Regions from separate parts of the Paenibacillus sp. FSL H8-0332 genome, predicted to be linked through region 1. Evidence: riboswitches for the same ligand, from Rfam matches in the RefSeq annotation. Region 1 holds a riboswitch; the other holds the start of a gene.
What was found. Region 1 has a riboswitch for cyclic di-GMP ahead of NST43_RS01610 (transglutaminase-like domain-containing protein). Riboswitches for the same ligand answer to the same signal wherever they lie in the genome.
Positions count from the first base shown of each region.

Region 2: linked by a shared signal. The riboswitch ahead of NST43_RS00360 (anti-repressor SinI family protein) and the one ahead of NST43_RS01610 (transglutaminase-like domain-containing protein) in region 1 are both predicted to bind cyclic di-GMP.

Region 1 covers NZ_CP150145.1:374,646-382,527, forward strand. Annotated here, with positions in the region: gene NST43_RS01590 (glycosyltransferase family 39 protein) at 1-1,665, shown strand, start outside; gene NST43_RS01595 (glycosyltransferase family 2 protein) at 1,762-2,739, shown strand; gene NST43_RS01600 (GtrA family protein) at 2,729-3,133, shown strand; gene NST43_RS01605 (class D sortase) at 3,201-3,854, shown strand; cyclic di-GMP riboswitch class I at 3,980-4,061, shown strand; cyclic di-GMP riboswitch class I at 4,135-4,215, shown strand; gene NST43_RS01610 (transglutaminase-like domain-containing protein) at 4,229-5,038, shown strand; rRNA gene NST43_RS01615 (16S ribosomal RNA) at 5,404-6,962, shown strand; rRNA gene NST43_RS01620 (23S ribosomal RNA) at 7,232-7,882, shown strand, end outside.
Region 2 covers NZ_CP150145.1:84,726-92,607, reverse strand. Annotated here, with positions in the region: gene NST43_RS00390 (aldo/keto reductase) at 55-1,032, shown strand; gene NST43_RS00385 (hypothetical protein) at 1,851-3,173, shown strand; gene NST43_RS00380 (signal peptidase I) at 3,175-3,777, shown strand; gene NST43_RS00375 (TasA family protein) at 3,877-4,473, shown strand; gene NST43_RS00370 (TasA family protein) at 4,513-5,103, shown strand; gene NST43_RS00365 (helix-turn-helix transcriptional regulator) at 5,364-5,696, shown strand; gene NST43_RS00360 (anti-repressor SinI family protein) at 5,842-5,985, opposite strand; cyclic di-GMP riboswitch class I at 6,020-6,123, opposite strand; gene NST43_RS00355 (2-oxoglutarate dehydrogenase E1 component) at 6,842-7,882, shown strand, end outside.

The DNA.
Region 1 (7,882 bases):
GCGGCCAGCGGCGAGAGCTTCTATGTGGATCTGGGGCAGGCCCATCAACTGGAGCGGGTCAATGTGTTCGGCGGTGTTGGAACAGGGAAGTTTCAGCTGGGATTCAGCCAGACCCCTGATAATTGGAGCAGCCCGCTTGAGGTAAGCGAGGATGTCGGCAATGTCTTCATCTGGAAAAGCCAGCCGCTTAACGTATCCGCAAGATATGTCAAGCTCTCGGTTACGTCTCCAGGCTTCACCCTCAATGAGATGGCTTTCTATGAGCAGGGGGCTCCTAAGGTTCCTCTGACCATAGCAAGCGTGACACCTGATTCGGGGGCAACAGCTAAAAGAGGAACGCCGGCCAATCTGTTCGACGAGCAGTCCGTCATACCGGAGAACTCTAATTTCATGAACAGTACGTATTTTGATGAGATCTATCATGCCCGTACGGCTTATGAGCATTACCATAATATTGTTCCTTATGAGAACACGCATCCGCCGCTTGGCAAGCTGCTGATCGGGGTAGGCATGGAGCTCTTCGGCGTCAATCCGTTCGGGTGGCGGATCATCGGCACCTTGTTCGGGATTGCGATGCTGCCGCTGATTTATATCATGGCCCTGCGGTTGTTCCGTAAGACTACCTATGCTGCACTGGCAGCAGGATTGTTCGCTCTGGACTTCATGCATTTCACCCAGACGCGGATATCGACCATCGATGTGTACGGTGTATTCTTCATTATGCTGATGTTCTATTTCATGCAGCGGTATTTCACGATGAATTTCTACCGGGTGCCGCTACGGACCACACTGGTTCCGCTGTTCTGGTCAGGACTATTCTTCGGAATCGGGGTTGCCTCGAAATGGATTGTCGTCTACGGCGGGGCAGGCCTTGCCATTATGCTGGCACTGGTGCTGTTTGAACGCTATAGGGAATACAAGGCCGCCGGACGCCTGCTGGCTGAAGGCAAGCTAACCGGACAGGACCTCAAAGCCGCCTGCAGGACGGCAGATCAGTCCTTCTGGAAGAATACCGTGATCACCCTGGCCAGCTGTATAGGATTCTTCATTGTTATTCCGGGGATCGTATATAGTCTGTCCTTCATTCCCTCACTGTCTGCGTCGGCAGAGGGCTTCACCGTTAAGGGGCTGATTGATGCCCAGAAGAATATGTACAACTATCACAGCCAGCTTGTAGCTACACATCCATTCGCCTCCTCCTGGTGGGAGTGGCCGTTCATGAAGCGTCCCGTATGGTTCTTCAGCGGCGGCGAAGGCTTGCCGGCAGGCAAGGCGAGCAGCATAGTAACGATGGGGAATCCGCTGATCTGGTGGACAGGAATCTTCGCGATGCTGGCCGCCGTATGGTTCACCGTGAAGCGCCGGGACAAGAACCTGTACATGATCTGGATCGGCTTCTTCTCACAATATGTTCCATGGATGCTTGTGCCGCGTGAGACGTTCCTGTACCATTACTTTGCAATGGTGCCGTTTATGATTCTATCCATTGTATACATCCTGAAGCTGCTTGACGGCAGGTTCCAGGGTGCCAGATATTTGCGGTACGCCTATGTTGCGGCCGCCGCCATCCTGTTTGTAATGTTCTATCCGGTATTATCCGGCATGCAGGTGAACAGCAGTTATATCATTCATGTCCTTCGCTGGTTCCCTTCCTGGGTATTCTAGGAGGGGAGCCTCAGAAGCCGGATATATGTTCAAAGCTGATATTGATGAAGCGCATCAAGGAAGCTGTGGCTTACAACAAATTTAGGAGGAACCCTTGTGAAGGCCAGATATAGTGTAATTGTCCCCATGTACAATGAGGAGGAAGTCATTCAGATAACCTACGAGCGGCTCAAAAAAGTAATGGATGGTTGCGGGGATTCCTATGAGCTTGTGTTCGTCAATGACGGCAGCCGGGACCGTACGGCTGAGATTATGCGCGGAATCAGTAATACGGATGAGCATGTCAAGCTGATTGACTTCTCGCGTAACTTCGGCCACCAAGTGGCGATTACGGCGGGTATGGATTATGCTGAAGGTCAGGCTGTTGTGGTGATTGATGCGGATCTCCAGGACCCGCCTGAGGTCATCCTGGAGATGATCGCCAAGTGGAAGGAAGGCTATGAGGTAGTCTATGCCAAGCGGCTGAAGCGCCACGGGGAGACCTTCTTCAAGAAGGTGACAGCCAAAATCTTTTACCGTCTGCTAAGCAGCATGACCAGTGTAGAGATTCCTACGGATACCGGGGACTTCCGGCTCATCGACCGTAAGGTCTGCGATGTGCTGCGCGGCCTGAAGGAGAAGAACCGTTATGTGCGGGGGCTGGTGAGCTGGGTTGGCTTCCGGCAGACCATGGTGGAATATGTGCGGGAGGAACGCTTCGCCGGGGAGACGAAATATCCGCTCAAAAAAATGATCCGCTTCGCGCTCGACGGAATCACCTCCTTTTCGCACAAGCCGCTCAAAATCGCCTCCTATGTCGGCTTCTTCCTGTCCTTCTCCAGCTTCCTCTACCTGTTCCTGGTCTTATTCCAAAAGGTCTTCACCTCCTGGACCGTGCCGGGCTGGGCGTCCATTGTCGGGGTTAACCTGCTGTTTAACGGCATTGTGCTGATGCTGCTCGGTGTAATCGGGGAGTACATTGGACGGATCTATGATGAATCGAAGGACAGACCGCTCTATATCGTTAGCGAGACCAAAGGCTACCCGGATGCGGAGACCGAAGACACGCGGAAGGAAAGCGATTATGCAAGATAAGGCTTGGCGTGCAGGCATGATCCAGTTTCTGAAATTCAATGCAGTGGGCCTGCTTAACACGTTCATTGATTTCGCGGTATTTACCCTGCTGCATTCCCTGGGGATGCTTAACACCCCTGCACAGATAATTTCCTACAGCGCCGGGACGGCAAACAGCTTTTTCTGGAATAAAAAGGTGACCTTCAAGGGCCGGGACAGAGGCGGGAATGGCGGATTTGACCGGATGCAGCTAGTGAGATTTATTGTGCTGAATCTGCTGGTGCTGGGCATTTCGGTGCTGCTGATTCATCTGCTGACTGATCGCCTGGGAATCCAGGTGCTGATGGCCAAGGTGCTGGTTACCTTCATTACAGTGATCATTAATTTCTTTGGAAGCCGGAAGTGGGTATTCTAGAGGTACAGTACATCTTCCTCGTGTCCTGGGGGGTTAGCACTTATTCTATATTGCGGAGGCGATTGTCATGCGGAAGTTATCCTATTTGATTATACTTGCCGGGGTCCTGATTATGCTCTACCCCAAAGGAAGCGAATGGTACGAGGACCGTCAGCAGCAGAAGCTGCTGGAAGAGGCTGAACAGGCCTATAGTGAAATCGTTCCTTCGGCTACGGCTCCTGCCAGCCAGGATCTGAGCAAGCCCTATGCGGAAGTCACCCAACTGCTGGCGGAAGAGTCCGGTGCGGAAGAGCCGGTGCCCACTACAGCGCCCGAGATTGAAGTTGGAGGCAAGATCACCGCCATTATTGAAATCGACAAAATCGATCTGAAGCTGCCTGTACTGGAGGGCGCCACCAAAACTAATATGAAGCATGCCGCGGCGCATATGAAGGAGACAGCTCCGATTGGTGAGGTAGGCAACGCAGCGATTGCGGCACACCGGTCAAGAACGGCAGGACGGCTGTTCAACAGACTGGATGAGATCGGTAAAGGGGATACCATTACTGTTATTACAAGCGGCCAGGAATACAAGTATGTTGTATATGATGTATCTATTGTAGAGCCTACCGATATTTCGGTACTGAAGGGAAAGGATGATGATAAGATTCTGACCCTCATTACCTGCGATCCGCTTGTCAACCCGACCCACAGACTCATCATTCATGCGAAGTTAACCTGACTTGTCCAAGACAAGGCAATAAAAGTCGAAAAAACATAAAATTTTAGACTATTTTTGTGGAATCTAGCGATTTGGGTCTTGCTAATAGATAGAGATATGGTAAGATATAACTATGAAAGCTAATACACGATAAACGGCAAACCTATCGAAAGGTAGGGACGCAAAGCTACAGGGCCTTCCCGTCATGGATGGCAGCCAGCTACCGAATGAAGAGGCTTTTTTTGTTTGTTTTAATTCTGAATCTGTAATTATATGGTAGTAGATTGGACAGATAAAGCTTATACGATAACGGCAAACCTATCGAAAGGTAGGGACGCAAAGCTAAAGGGCCTTCCCGTAAGGATGGCAGCCAGCTACCGAAAGGGGTTTTATCCATGAAAAAGTTATATTTAATGTTGATTACACTTTTTGTGATTGTCACTTCCGTGCAGACAGGCACTGCTCAAGCAGCTAATGCAGATTCAAGCTGGTTAAATGTTGGACAACTTGATCAAGGGGTTATCGGGGTTTCGTACGATGTTCCTAAGGACAAGAAGATGAAGCTCATGATTACCAAAGACAATAACAGCTATACTTACAACTTATACACTTCCAAACCAACCGAGACGTTCCCGCTGCAACAAGGAAATGGCTCTTATAAGGTCTCCGTTCTTGAGAATACTACCGGCAACAAATACAAAGTACTATCTTCCGAGACTGTATCTCTCTCAATGAGTAATGTGAATGCCGTATATTTGAGCTCTGTACAGAATGTGAAATGGAGTTCTTCCGATAAATCCGTTCAAAAGGCAGCCCAGCTTACAAAGGGTCTGACCACAGATGCAGACAAAGTTAAGGCCATCTACAATTACATCGTAGCTAACGTGAAATATGACTACTCTCTGGCTAACAGCGTAAGCACAGATTATATTCCGAACAACGATAACACACTGGCTACCAACAAAGGTATCTGCTACGATTACGCATCCTTGTTCGCTACTATGCTCCGCAGTGAAGGCATTCCTACCAAATTGGTTATGGGGAATACAAGCTATGTAACTTCATACCATGCCTGGAACGAAGTGTTCATGAACGGCAAATGGGTAACGATTGATACTACAGTGGATGCAGGTCTGGGTAAGAACACCGCGTCAACAGAACTGATCAAAGCAGCAAGCAAATATACTGCAGCGAAATTCTACTAAGAATAGCTGTGAACTATAGCATTTCCTGAGAATAACCCGCTTAAACATTAAGCGGGTTATTTTTATTTATAGAAAGGTTGCTTTTTAATAGAGGGATAGGTTATTATAAATAAGCGTTGTTGGAACGGCAAAGGAAATGAGAGATTACTTAAAAAAGTGATTTCAAAATAAAGCTTGCATTGTTCAAACGAACGTGATATATTATAAGAGTTGCTGGTGACGAAGTGATCGGCGCTGACAACGAGCTTGATCTTTGAAAACTGAACAACGAGTGAGTATCGGAAATCGCTTCGGCGAGATCCAAAAATGAGAATGAAAATTCTCGTCAGATGTTTCAAAATGAGCAATCGCTCTTTCTAAATACCAATTTGGAGAGTTTGATCCTGGCTCAGGACGAACGCTGGCGGCATGCCTAATACATGCAAGTCGAGCGGAGTTATGATGGAGCTTGCTCCTGATTAACTTAGCGGCGGACGGGTGAGTAACACGTAGGCAACCTGCCCTCAAGACTGGGATAACTACCGGAAACGGTAGCTAATACCGGATAATTTCTTTCCTCTCCTGAAGAGAGAATGAAAGGCGGAGCAATCTGCTACTTGGGGATGGGCCTGCGGCGCATTAGCTAGTTGGTGGGGTAACGGCTCACCAAGGCGACGATGCGTAGCCGACCTGAGAGGGTGAACGGCCACACTGGGACTGAGACACGGCCCAGACTCCTACGGGAGGCAGCAGTAGGGAATCTTCCGCAATGGGCGCAAGCCTGACGGAGCAATGCCGCGTGAGTGATGAAGGTTTTCGGATCGTAAAGCTCTGTTGCCAGGGAAGAACGTCCGGTAGAGTAACTGCTATCGGAGTGACGGTACCTGAGAAGAAAGCCCCGGCTAACTACGTGCCAGCAGCCGCGGTAATACGTAGGGGGCAAGCGTTGTCCGGAATTATTGGGCGTAAAGCGCGCGCAGGCGGTCATTTAAGTCTGGTGTTTAAACCTTGGGCTCAACCTGAGGTCGCACTGGAAACTGGGTGACTTGAGTACAGAAGAGGAAAGTGGAATTCCACGTGTAGCGGTGAAATGCGTAGATATGTGGAGGAACACCAGTGGCGAAGGCGACTTTCTGGGCTGTAACTGACGCTGAGGCGCGAAAGCGTGGGGAGCAAACAGGATTAGATACCCTGGTAGTCCACGCCGTAAACGATGAGTGCTAGGTGTTAGGGGTTTCGATACCCTTGGTGCCGAAGTTAACACAGTAAGCACTCCGCCTGGGGAGTACGGTCGCAAGACTGAAACTCAAAGGAATTGACGGGGACCCGCACAAGCAGTGGAGTATGTGGTTTAATTCGAAGCAACGCGAAGAACCTTACCAGGTCTTGACATCCAACTAACGAAGCAGAGATGCATCAGGTGCCCTTCGGGGAAAGTTGAGACAGGTGGTGCATGGTTGTCGTCAGCTCGTGTCGTGAGATGTTGGGTTAAGTCCCGCAACGAGCGCAACCCTTGACTTTAGTTGCCAGCAGGTTGAGCTGGGCACTCTAGAGTGACTGCCGGTGACAAACCGGAGGAAGGTGGGGATGACGTCAAATCATCATGCCCCTTATGACCTGGGCTACACACGTACTACAATGGCCGGTACAACGGGAAGCGAAGCCGCGAGGTGGAGCCAATCCCAGCAAAGCCGGTCTCAGTTCGGATTGCAGGCTGCAACTCGCCTGCATGAAGTCGGAATTGCTAGTAATCGCGGATCAGCATGCCGCGGTGAATACGTTCCCGGGTCTTGTACACACCGCCCGTCACACCACGAGAGTTTACAACACCCGAAGTCGGTGGGGTAACCCGCAAGGGAGCCAGCCGCCGAAGGTGGGGTAGATGATTGGGGTGAAGTCGTAACAAGGTAGCCGTATCGGAAGGTGCGGCTGGATCACCTCCTTTCTATGGAGAATCGTTTCCTGCAACGGAAACATTCAAATCGGAAGCTAAAGCTTCCACAATAGAACCCTTGGGTTCGAATACTCACTCGTTGGTCAGTTTTGAGAGTTTAAGCTCTCATCTTTAACTTTGATCCTTGAAAACTGGATACCGAAATGAATTTGCGTTTTAGAACATTCCTTTAAGCTGAACTTGTGTAAACAAGTTTCAATATTTTAGTGATGCTAAGCGAAGGTTTTCGATTGTGCAAACAAGCGAAACGCCGGAGCATTGGTTAAGCTACTAAGAGCACACGGAGGATGCCTAGGCGCCAGGAGCCGACGAAGGACGTGGCGAACAACGAAACTGCCTCGGGGAGCTGTAAGCAAGCTTTGATCCGGGGGTGTCCGAATGGGGAAACCCAGCTGTGGTAATTCGCAGTTACTCATTTCTGAATACATAGGAAATGCAGAGGCAGACCAGGGGAACTGAAACATCTAAGTACCCTGAGGAAGAGAAAACAATAGTGATTCCGTCAGTAGCGGCGAGCGAACGCGGAACAGCCTAAACCAAGGGGCTTGCCTCTTGGGGTTGTGGGACGTCTCACATGGAGTTACAAAGGAAGATGGTAGGCGAAGAGGTCTGGAAAGGCCCGCGATAGAGGTAAAAGCCCTGTAGCCTAAACTGTGTTCTCTCCGAGACGGATCCCGAGTAGTGCGGGGCACGTGAAACCCCGTATGAATCCAGCAGGACCATCTGCTAAGGCTAAATACTACCTGGCGACCGATAGTGAAACAGTACCGTGAGGGAAAGGTGAAAAGCACCCCGGAAGGGGAGTGAAATAGAACCTGAAACCGTGTGCTTACAAAAAGTCAGAGCCCTTTCTATGGGTGATGGCGTGCCTTTTGTAGAATGAACCGGCGAGTTACGTTTAACATGCAAGG
Region 2 (7,882 bases), 290 kb from region 1:
TTTCCGGTAACATAACCGGAGCATTCTCAAGCTGAATATGATGGAGGGATCACATTGCTGAGAGCGTTACCCCTTAACCGGCGCGGCATACCCGCCAGCCGTATCGCCCTGGGCTGCATGGGGCTGGGCGGCGGCTGGGACCGTGAACCAGTCACGGCTGCGAATGTGAAGCAGGGGCATGAGGCGCTGGATGCGGCGCTGTCTATAGGCATTAATTTTTTTGATCATGCGGATATCTATACCCGCGGCAAGGCGGAGAAGGTATTCGGGCAGATCTTCAAGGAACGGCCGGGGCTGCGCGGGGACATCCTGCTCCAGTCGAAATGCGGCATCAAGCTGATGGAGCCAGGCGATATCTCCAATAGCTTCGACCTCTCCAGGGAGCACATTCTGTCCAGCGTCGATGGAACTCTCGCACGGCTGGGCACAGAGTATATAGATATTCTGCTGCTGCACCGACCCGATCCGCTAATGGACCCCGAAGAGGTAGCGGAAGCGCTGCATCAGCTCAAGGCCTCCGGCAAGGTGCGCCACTTCGGTGTCTCCAACATGAGTGCTGCCCAGATCCAGCTGTTACAGACTTATTGCGACGAGCCGTTCATTGTCAATCAGCTGCATATGAGCCTGTCCCGGATCAGCTGGGTTGACGCCGTACTCAGCGTGAACCGCGACCCGTGGAAGGACATTACGTTCCCGGAGGGCACCATGGAGTATTGCCGTGCCGGGAATATCCAGCTTCAGGCCTGGGGCCCGCTGGCCCAGGGACTCTTCAGCGGACGGCCGCTTGAAGGCCAGCCGGAGAATGTTGTGAATACAGCGGCCATGGTACGGAGACTTGCTGACGAGAAGGCTACGACACCCGAAGCCATCGTGCTGGCTTGGCTAATGACGCATCCCGCAGCCATCCAACCCGTCATCGGCACCGTGAATCCGCAGCGGATCGCCGCCTGTGCAGGCGCAGACCAGCTAGAGCTGTCCCGCAAGGAATGGTATGAGCTGTACGTCACCTCGCGCGGGGAGAAGCTTCCTTAAGATTGGATTTTACTGGAAATCGAATGATTGAACAGGTGCAGATTCATCGAAACCGTACATTTTCATAAAATAGCGGAGAGGTGCTGTCCCAAAAGCCATGAAATGGCTGCTTGGGACAGCTCTTTATGCGGAGTAGGATCAACGTGAGCACTTGGGTGGACGCTGCGCGAACGGACCGTTGTTCCAATCGCTGTGGTCTCCAGATTTTTTTCATTCCCCTTAGCGGTGAAAATCCGGAGACCAAGGCGACCGCTGCCGCTTTTCCACAATCGTTCCGTCCTCTCCGCTGTTTAAGCGGTATACGAAACACCAATCCTAAGAGAATGTCATATAAAGTCTCTTCCAAAAACATAAAGTAGCCCTTTCTTTGCCAAGGAATACACCAACCCATCGTTTAGCCAACTGGTGCAGCATCCGAATTGTGTTCAGTTTTTCGCATACATTCGGCCCACACCCCTCCCGCTCGCCGCCGACTTTCGCCCCATTCAGGGGCACTATTGCCCCTCATTTCCACCACTCGCCCACTATCAGCGAATAACTCTATGCACTTTACCTCCCCCTAGTCTCCCCCTCACCTTTCTCCGCTCCTCCCAGCCACGCCCGCCGACTGTTCTCTATAAAGAACATTTGTGAAAAACAGCGATAACCGCAGTTACAGAGAGATATCCCACTCAATTCGTACTTTATTGCGAACATTTCGCTGAAATTAACATTTTTCTTTTCCAAGCGGCGCAGTGTATGATTTGCTTACGAAAACGTTCTTTATAAAGAACGAATATAACGAATAACTCATTAGCAAGTTGAGAGGGGGCTTAGCTATGTACCCCAGATCTGCCAAGCGGCGCAAACGAAAAGCCAGGAAGCTCGGCCTGCGGATTCTGCAATCAGGTATGGCAGTATCCGTGCTTCTGATGTACACCTCGGGCCAGATCGGCAGTACCTATGGAGAGTTCAAAACCTCCCAGGAACAGATCAGCTCCATCGGACTGTGCTCGGTATTCCCGGGTCAGATTGAACAGCTGCTATCGGAATTCAGCGGGCACCTAAGCACCCTCATGGAGCTGAAATCCTCCCTTGGCAGCCATAGCATCAGTGGAGTGTACAACACTTCTGTCGCTACCGGAGAGCTATCGCTTACGGAGCTGGATCAGGCGGCTGGCGAACTCTCGGCTGAGCTCACTCAAGCTGGCAGCGAGATCGACCTATTGGAGAAGCAACTGAGCTTCAATGGGACGGTCTGGCAACAAATCTTGCAGGAAATTGGCCATGCAGCGGCCATTCTGCACAAGCTCGGAGGATATATGGTGAATCTCGACCCTAACTGTCTGGAAATCCGTGACGCACAGTTCTTCGACCAGCTTCAGGAGAGTCTTCATCAAAGCGGGATTCTATCGGAATCGCTGGCAGAGACGTTAAGCGGAATTATGCATTACCTTGGCACGATCCATGATATCGGCGGATCATTGCCCACCGGCAATCCGGACCGCGTCTTGCTCCGGCAGGATGACTACAGCTTCCCTGCTGAGGAGCCTATCCTCTCGTTCGTAACCAGCGCCTATCAGGCAGATTCGCAGGTATCCCCCGCGCTGCTGAACACGTATGAGCAGATGAATAGCGAATTAACGGCGTCCAAGGATACCCTGTCCTCCACCATCCACACCTTGCAGGAACGGCTGGCAGAGATCGCTGAAGCCAAGACGGCCCTTGAGGACAAAGCGAAGGCACAGCAAGAGGAAGAGGAACGCCTGGCGCTTGAAAAGGCCGATAAATCCAGAGCGGAGGAAGCCGAACGGCTCGCCTTAGAGAAGCAGAAGGCTGCTGACGAAGCGCTGAAGCTGAAGCTGGAGCATGAACAAGCCCAGAACCAGCCGGCCGCAACCAGTCTTCCTGACAAAAGCCAGCCGGGAGAGCAGCCCGCTCCCACAGCTCCTGTACAGGACAATCCAGTCCCCACAGCTTCAGCAGCAGAGGTTATTGCTCCCACTGCCACTCCGGCGCCTGAGATTCTTTTACCGGAAGCGACTCCAGATCATGAACCCGGCAGCGAAATTCCAATTCCGGGCACTGTGATGGACGGCGGGCAGCCTGCTCCTACAGCTACACCGGCTCCACAATCTGAACCCAGCAAAGGTGGCGAATAAGATGCGCATCCGAAAAATAGTCAATACGATAATTTCCACTCTGATTCTTATAGTGTTCCTGGTGCTAATCACAGCCGTTGTCATCTCCAAAGCCTCCGGCGGCGAGCCCTCCTTCTTCGGCTACCAGATCAAGACGGTATTATCCGGCTCCATGGAGCCCGGCATTCAGACCGGTTCCATTGTGGCCATTAAGCCGGGCGGGGACATGAGCCGGTTCCAGAAGGGCGATGTGATCACTTTTTTGAATCCCGATAACATTCTGATCACCCACCGCGTGGTCGCTGCCGAGCTGAACAGTGCTCTGGGGGAAGCCAGCTACACCACCAAGGGCGACAATAATGATTCAGCCGACACCGCCGCCGTCAGCTCCACGAATGTGGTAGGTGAGTATACCGGCGTGACCGTCCCCTATGTGGGCTATGCCATGAGCTTCGCAGTCTCCAAAGCCGGAAGCGTAGTGCTGATGATTATTCCCGGACTGCTTCTGCTCCTCTACGCGCTGTATTCTTCATGGAAGGCCGTTGCGGCACTGGAAAAGAAGAACGTCTCGTCTTCCGCAACCGGCGGCGGCGGGCCGGATACTTTGACTGACCTCATACAATGATCGATTGTCCTCTCCCGTTTACGAAACGCGGAGCCACAATACAGCTTGCCGGAAGCACCGGCTATGCACAAAGCAGACTCATAAGAGAGGGATGAACAAATGAACGTCAAAAAAACATTAGGTCTCGGCGTTGTATCGGCAGCATTAGGCTTGACCCTGGTCGGCGGAGGCACCTTCGCTTACTTCAGCAGCACTTCTACTTCCTCAGCTTCTTTTAACAACGGAACCTTATCACTTCAATCTGATCCCTCCGTCATTGTTAATCTCAGCAACCTCAAGCCGGGTGATACCGTCTTACGGGACTTCAAACTCAAAAATGACGGGACACTCAATATTCCCAAAGTGGTACTGCGCACCTCATCCGCCATTACAGACGCTCAGGGAGACAACGGCTCCCACAATTTCAAGGATGATATTATTGTGACCTTCCTCGTGAACAAGGATAAGAAAGAATCGCCGCTCCTGGTCATCTCGCTGGCCGATCTGGAGCAGGAGAGTCCCGATCTGGTGGCCCGGGGAATTGTCGGAGCGATCTTAGGCGGAGAGAAGTCCGGCATTAAAGCCGGTACCTCGGATAACCTGACCATCCAGTTTGCCTTCAAGGAGACCCTCCAGCCGCAGAACTATTATCAGGGCGATACGCTTGCACTGACGCTGAATTTCGAAGCCAACCAGGAAAAAGGCAGTCTCAAATAATTCCACAACAAATCAAACCATTCGAGGAGGAAATAAATCATGGGTATCAAAAAAACATTGGGTCTTGGCGTAGCATCGGCAGCACTGGGTTTGTCTTTAATCGGCGGGGGCACCTTCGCTTACTTCAGCTCCACAGCCACCAGCACGGCAACCTTCGCCGCAGGTACGCTGAAGCTCGGCTCTTCCTTCAATACTCCGGTAGCGCTGACGAATCTGAAGCCGGGAGACTACACCGTCCGCACCTTCACCTTGTCCAATGACGGCACACTGGATATCAAGCTCCTCAAGCTTGCCACCACTTACACCGTGACCGATGCCATGGGTGATAACGCGGGCCAGGATCTCGGAGACCACTTCAAGGTCAAGCTCCTAGATAGTACGTACACCGGCGGTTCACTAAGCGGTCATGTGCTGTCCGAGATCTCCCTGAAGGATCTGAAGAATACCCCCAGCTACGATCTCGTAGCAGCAGGCGTACTGCCAGGAGGGATTGCCGCCGCCGGGTCCAAGACCTTCAAGATCGCTTTCGAATTCGTAGACAACACGCTCGATCAGAACATTTTTCAGGGTGACGGCTTAGCTCTGAACTGGACCTTCGATGCACTTCAAGGACTGGGAGAAGCCAAGTAGGTCAGCAATCCATGAAGACGGCACATCCTTCCCCAACCGGGCCGGGTGTGCCTTTTCCTTTTCTCCCGGCTGCCGGGTTCAATGAATTTTGTCCGATTTGCGGATTTTTGTTATACTTACAAATGGAAACGGCTTTACTGTCCCTTTAAAGGGCGGTGCCGTTTCAGCGAGAAAGATAAGGAGAATGTATAGCGCGAAGCATATAAATTCTTATCTTTTACCAAAAAAGTACGGAGGGCGTTGTAATCGTGTCAGATACTATGGGAAGCCGCATCCACAAACTCCGGCTGGAGAAGGGCTATTCGTTATCCGAGCTTGCGGATAAGGCTGATGTGGCGAAATCATACCTCAGTAATGTGGAACGGAACATTCAATCCAACCCCTCCATTCAATTCATCGAAAAAATCGCTGACGCGCTTCAGGTATCCATTCATGCACTGCTGTATGGCGGGCTGGCAGAGACGGAAGAACAGGCTCTGGACGGGGAATGGTTCCGGCTGGTTCAGGAGGCCATGGCCTCCGGTATAAGCAAACGGGAATTCAAGGAGTTCCTCGATTACCAGAAATGGCGTATGGATCAAAAGGACAACTAGACGTAGTATTGTATGCCGCCGGGAAGACTTCACTTGGCAGGGAGGCCACCTTCGGCGAAGGCATCCTTTCAAAGGCATACAGAAAAGGCACAGCGTACCGGCCGCTGTGCCTTTTCTGTATGTATCCGAACAATGATGACCGCCCTTACATCGCCTGGAGTGCCTTTTCGCTTAGAAACCGGCGGATATCCTCTGCCGCGATCCCCGCCTGCTTGGCAGACATCAGCAAGTCTACCCATTCCAAATCCAGATCTACTGCCTGCAACTCGTTATTCCCCTGGTTGGACATATCCAAGAAATCTCCTCCTAGAATTTTCGCGTCCCCAGGCAGTCCGGCCATCATAGTAGTATTGCTACTTTGTAGTATTTCTACTTTAGATCCGAGACTTTGTGCCCCTGTCTTTCGGCAGGTTTACCTTTTACTGGACCCTTTCCATCATGAAAGGATCTGGCAAGAATCGATGAAACCGTTCTCCGCAATAACATTATACAAGATCATACGCGATTAGTGTGTCGTTTTCTGGAATTTTTTTATGTTAAAATGTGAGGAAACTTAGCTGAAATTGCCAGCAGCTTGTATAAATATTTCCAGTTCCAAGTTCAAACCCTATGTAATAGTTTAAATATACTAAAGGGAACTCTAACCGCCCCGGCTTACCGCTGCACGCACCATCGTATAGAGACAATTACCCATTTGTATATATAACGGAGAGTTATGTGAGTTTATATTTTGAAAGCACTAAAGAAATAACAAAAAGCAAAAGAAGCGGAGGGGAAATTTGGAACTGGAGGAGCGGCAGCGTCCGCCTTTGTATTTGGATTTCTACCGCGAAGAGCGGTTCAAATTAGGAAATTCAAATACAACAGCGGCCGGAGGTCCAAATGTTCACCGCAGCGACGGTCCAGCTTCGTTTCAATTCTTAAGTGCGTCCATATATAAATGAATTATTTCTATTTATGATAGTTCCGTATGAATACTGTAATGAATCATGCCAAATTGCGAACGGATTGACCGAAAGTATGAATTGATTACCCCGCCGGAAAGTAGCACAATAGGATGAGAATGAAACCGCAAACATTTGCAGCTCCGCCAAGTGGCACACTGGATGCCTCGCGTGGAGTTTATCCGTTAGGAGGACCTATTCATGGCAGTCAAAGAGCCCTATAACGACACAGTATGGAGCAAATACTACGGCCCCAACCTGGGCTACATCCAAGAAAGATATGAGCAATTTGTCAAGGACCCCTCTTCTGTTGAACAACATTACCGCGATCTCTTCACCGTATCCGGCCCCCCTCCACTGGCACCCGATGCCGAGAGGGCTCCAAGGCCTGCCGTATCCGCAGATGCGCAGTGGCTCAAAAAGGCCGTCAAGGCCTCGAAGCTGATCGCCAATATTCGTATATATGGCCATATGGCCGCAGACATTGACCCGCTGGAGCGCAGCACGAACCCGATGGCCAAATGGCTGGAGCTGGAGACCTACGAGCTTACCCGCGAGGATCTTAATGCACTGCCCGCTTCGCTGATCTGGGATAATGCCCCTGCGGATGTGCATACCGCGATGGATGCCGTCCACAGAATGCGCCAGGCCTATACCCAGACCATCGCCTATGAATTCGGGCATGTACATGATGAACGCGAGCTGCGCTGGCTCAACAGCCAGGCGGAATCCATGACCTCCCCTGCCCCGCTGAATAATACAGAGCGTAAAGAGCTGTTGAAGCGGCTGATCCAGGTGGAGCATTTCGAGACCTTCCTGCACAAGACCTTCGTCGGCCAGAAGCGCTTCAGCCTGGAGGGCAATGACGCCCTTGTGCCGATGCTGGATGAGATTGTCCGCGCCGCCGCGCATGATGGCGCAGAGCATATTCTGATGGGCATGGCCCACCGTGGAAGACTTAATGTGCTGGCTCATATTCTGGGCAAGCCTTATGATATTATTTTCTCGGAATTCCATCACTCGCCGAACAAAGAGCTGTTCCCTTCAGAAGGCTCCATGGGCGTGACCTACGGCTGGAGCGGTGATGTGAAGTATCATCTCGGGGCTGACCGTGCCGTCCGCGAAGGCGAGACCGTGCGCACCCGGATCACGCTTGCGAATAACCCGAGTCATCTAGAATTCGTCAATCCTGTAGTTGAGGGCTTCACACGTGCTGCACAGGAAGAGCGCAACGCTCCGGGA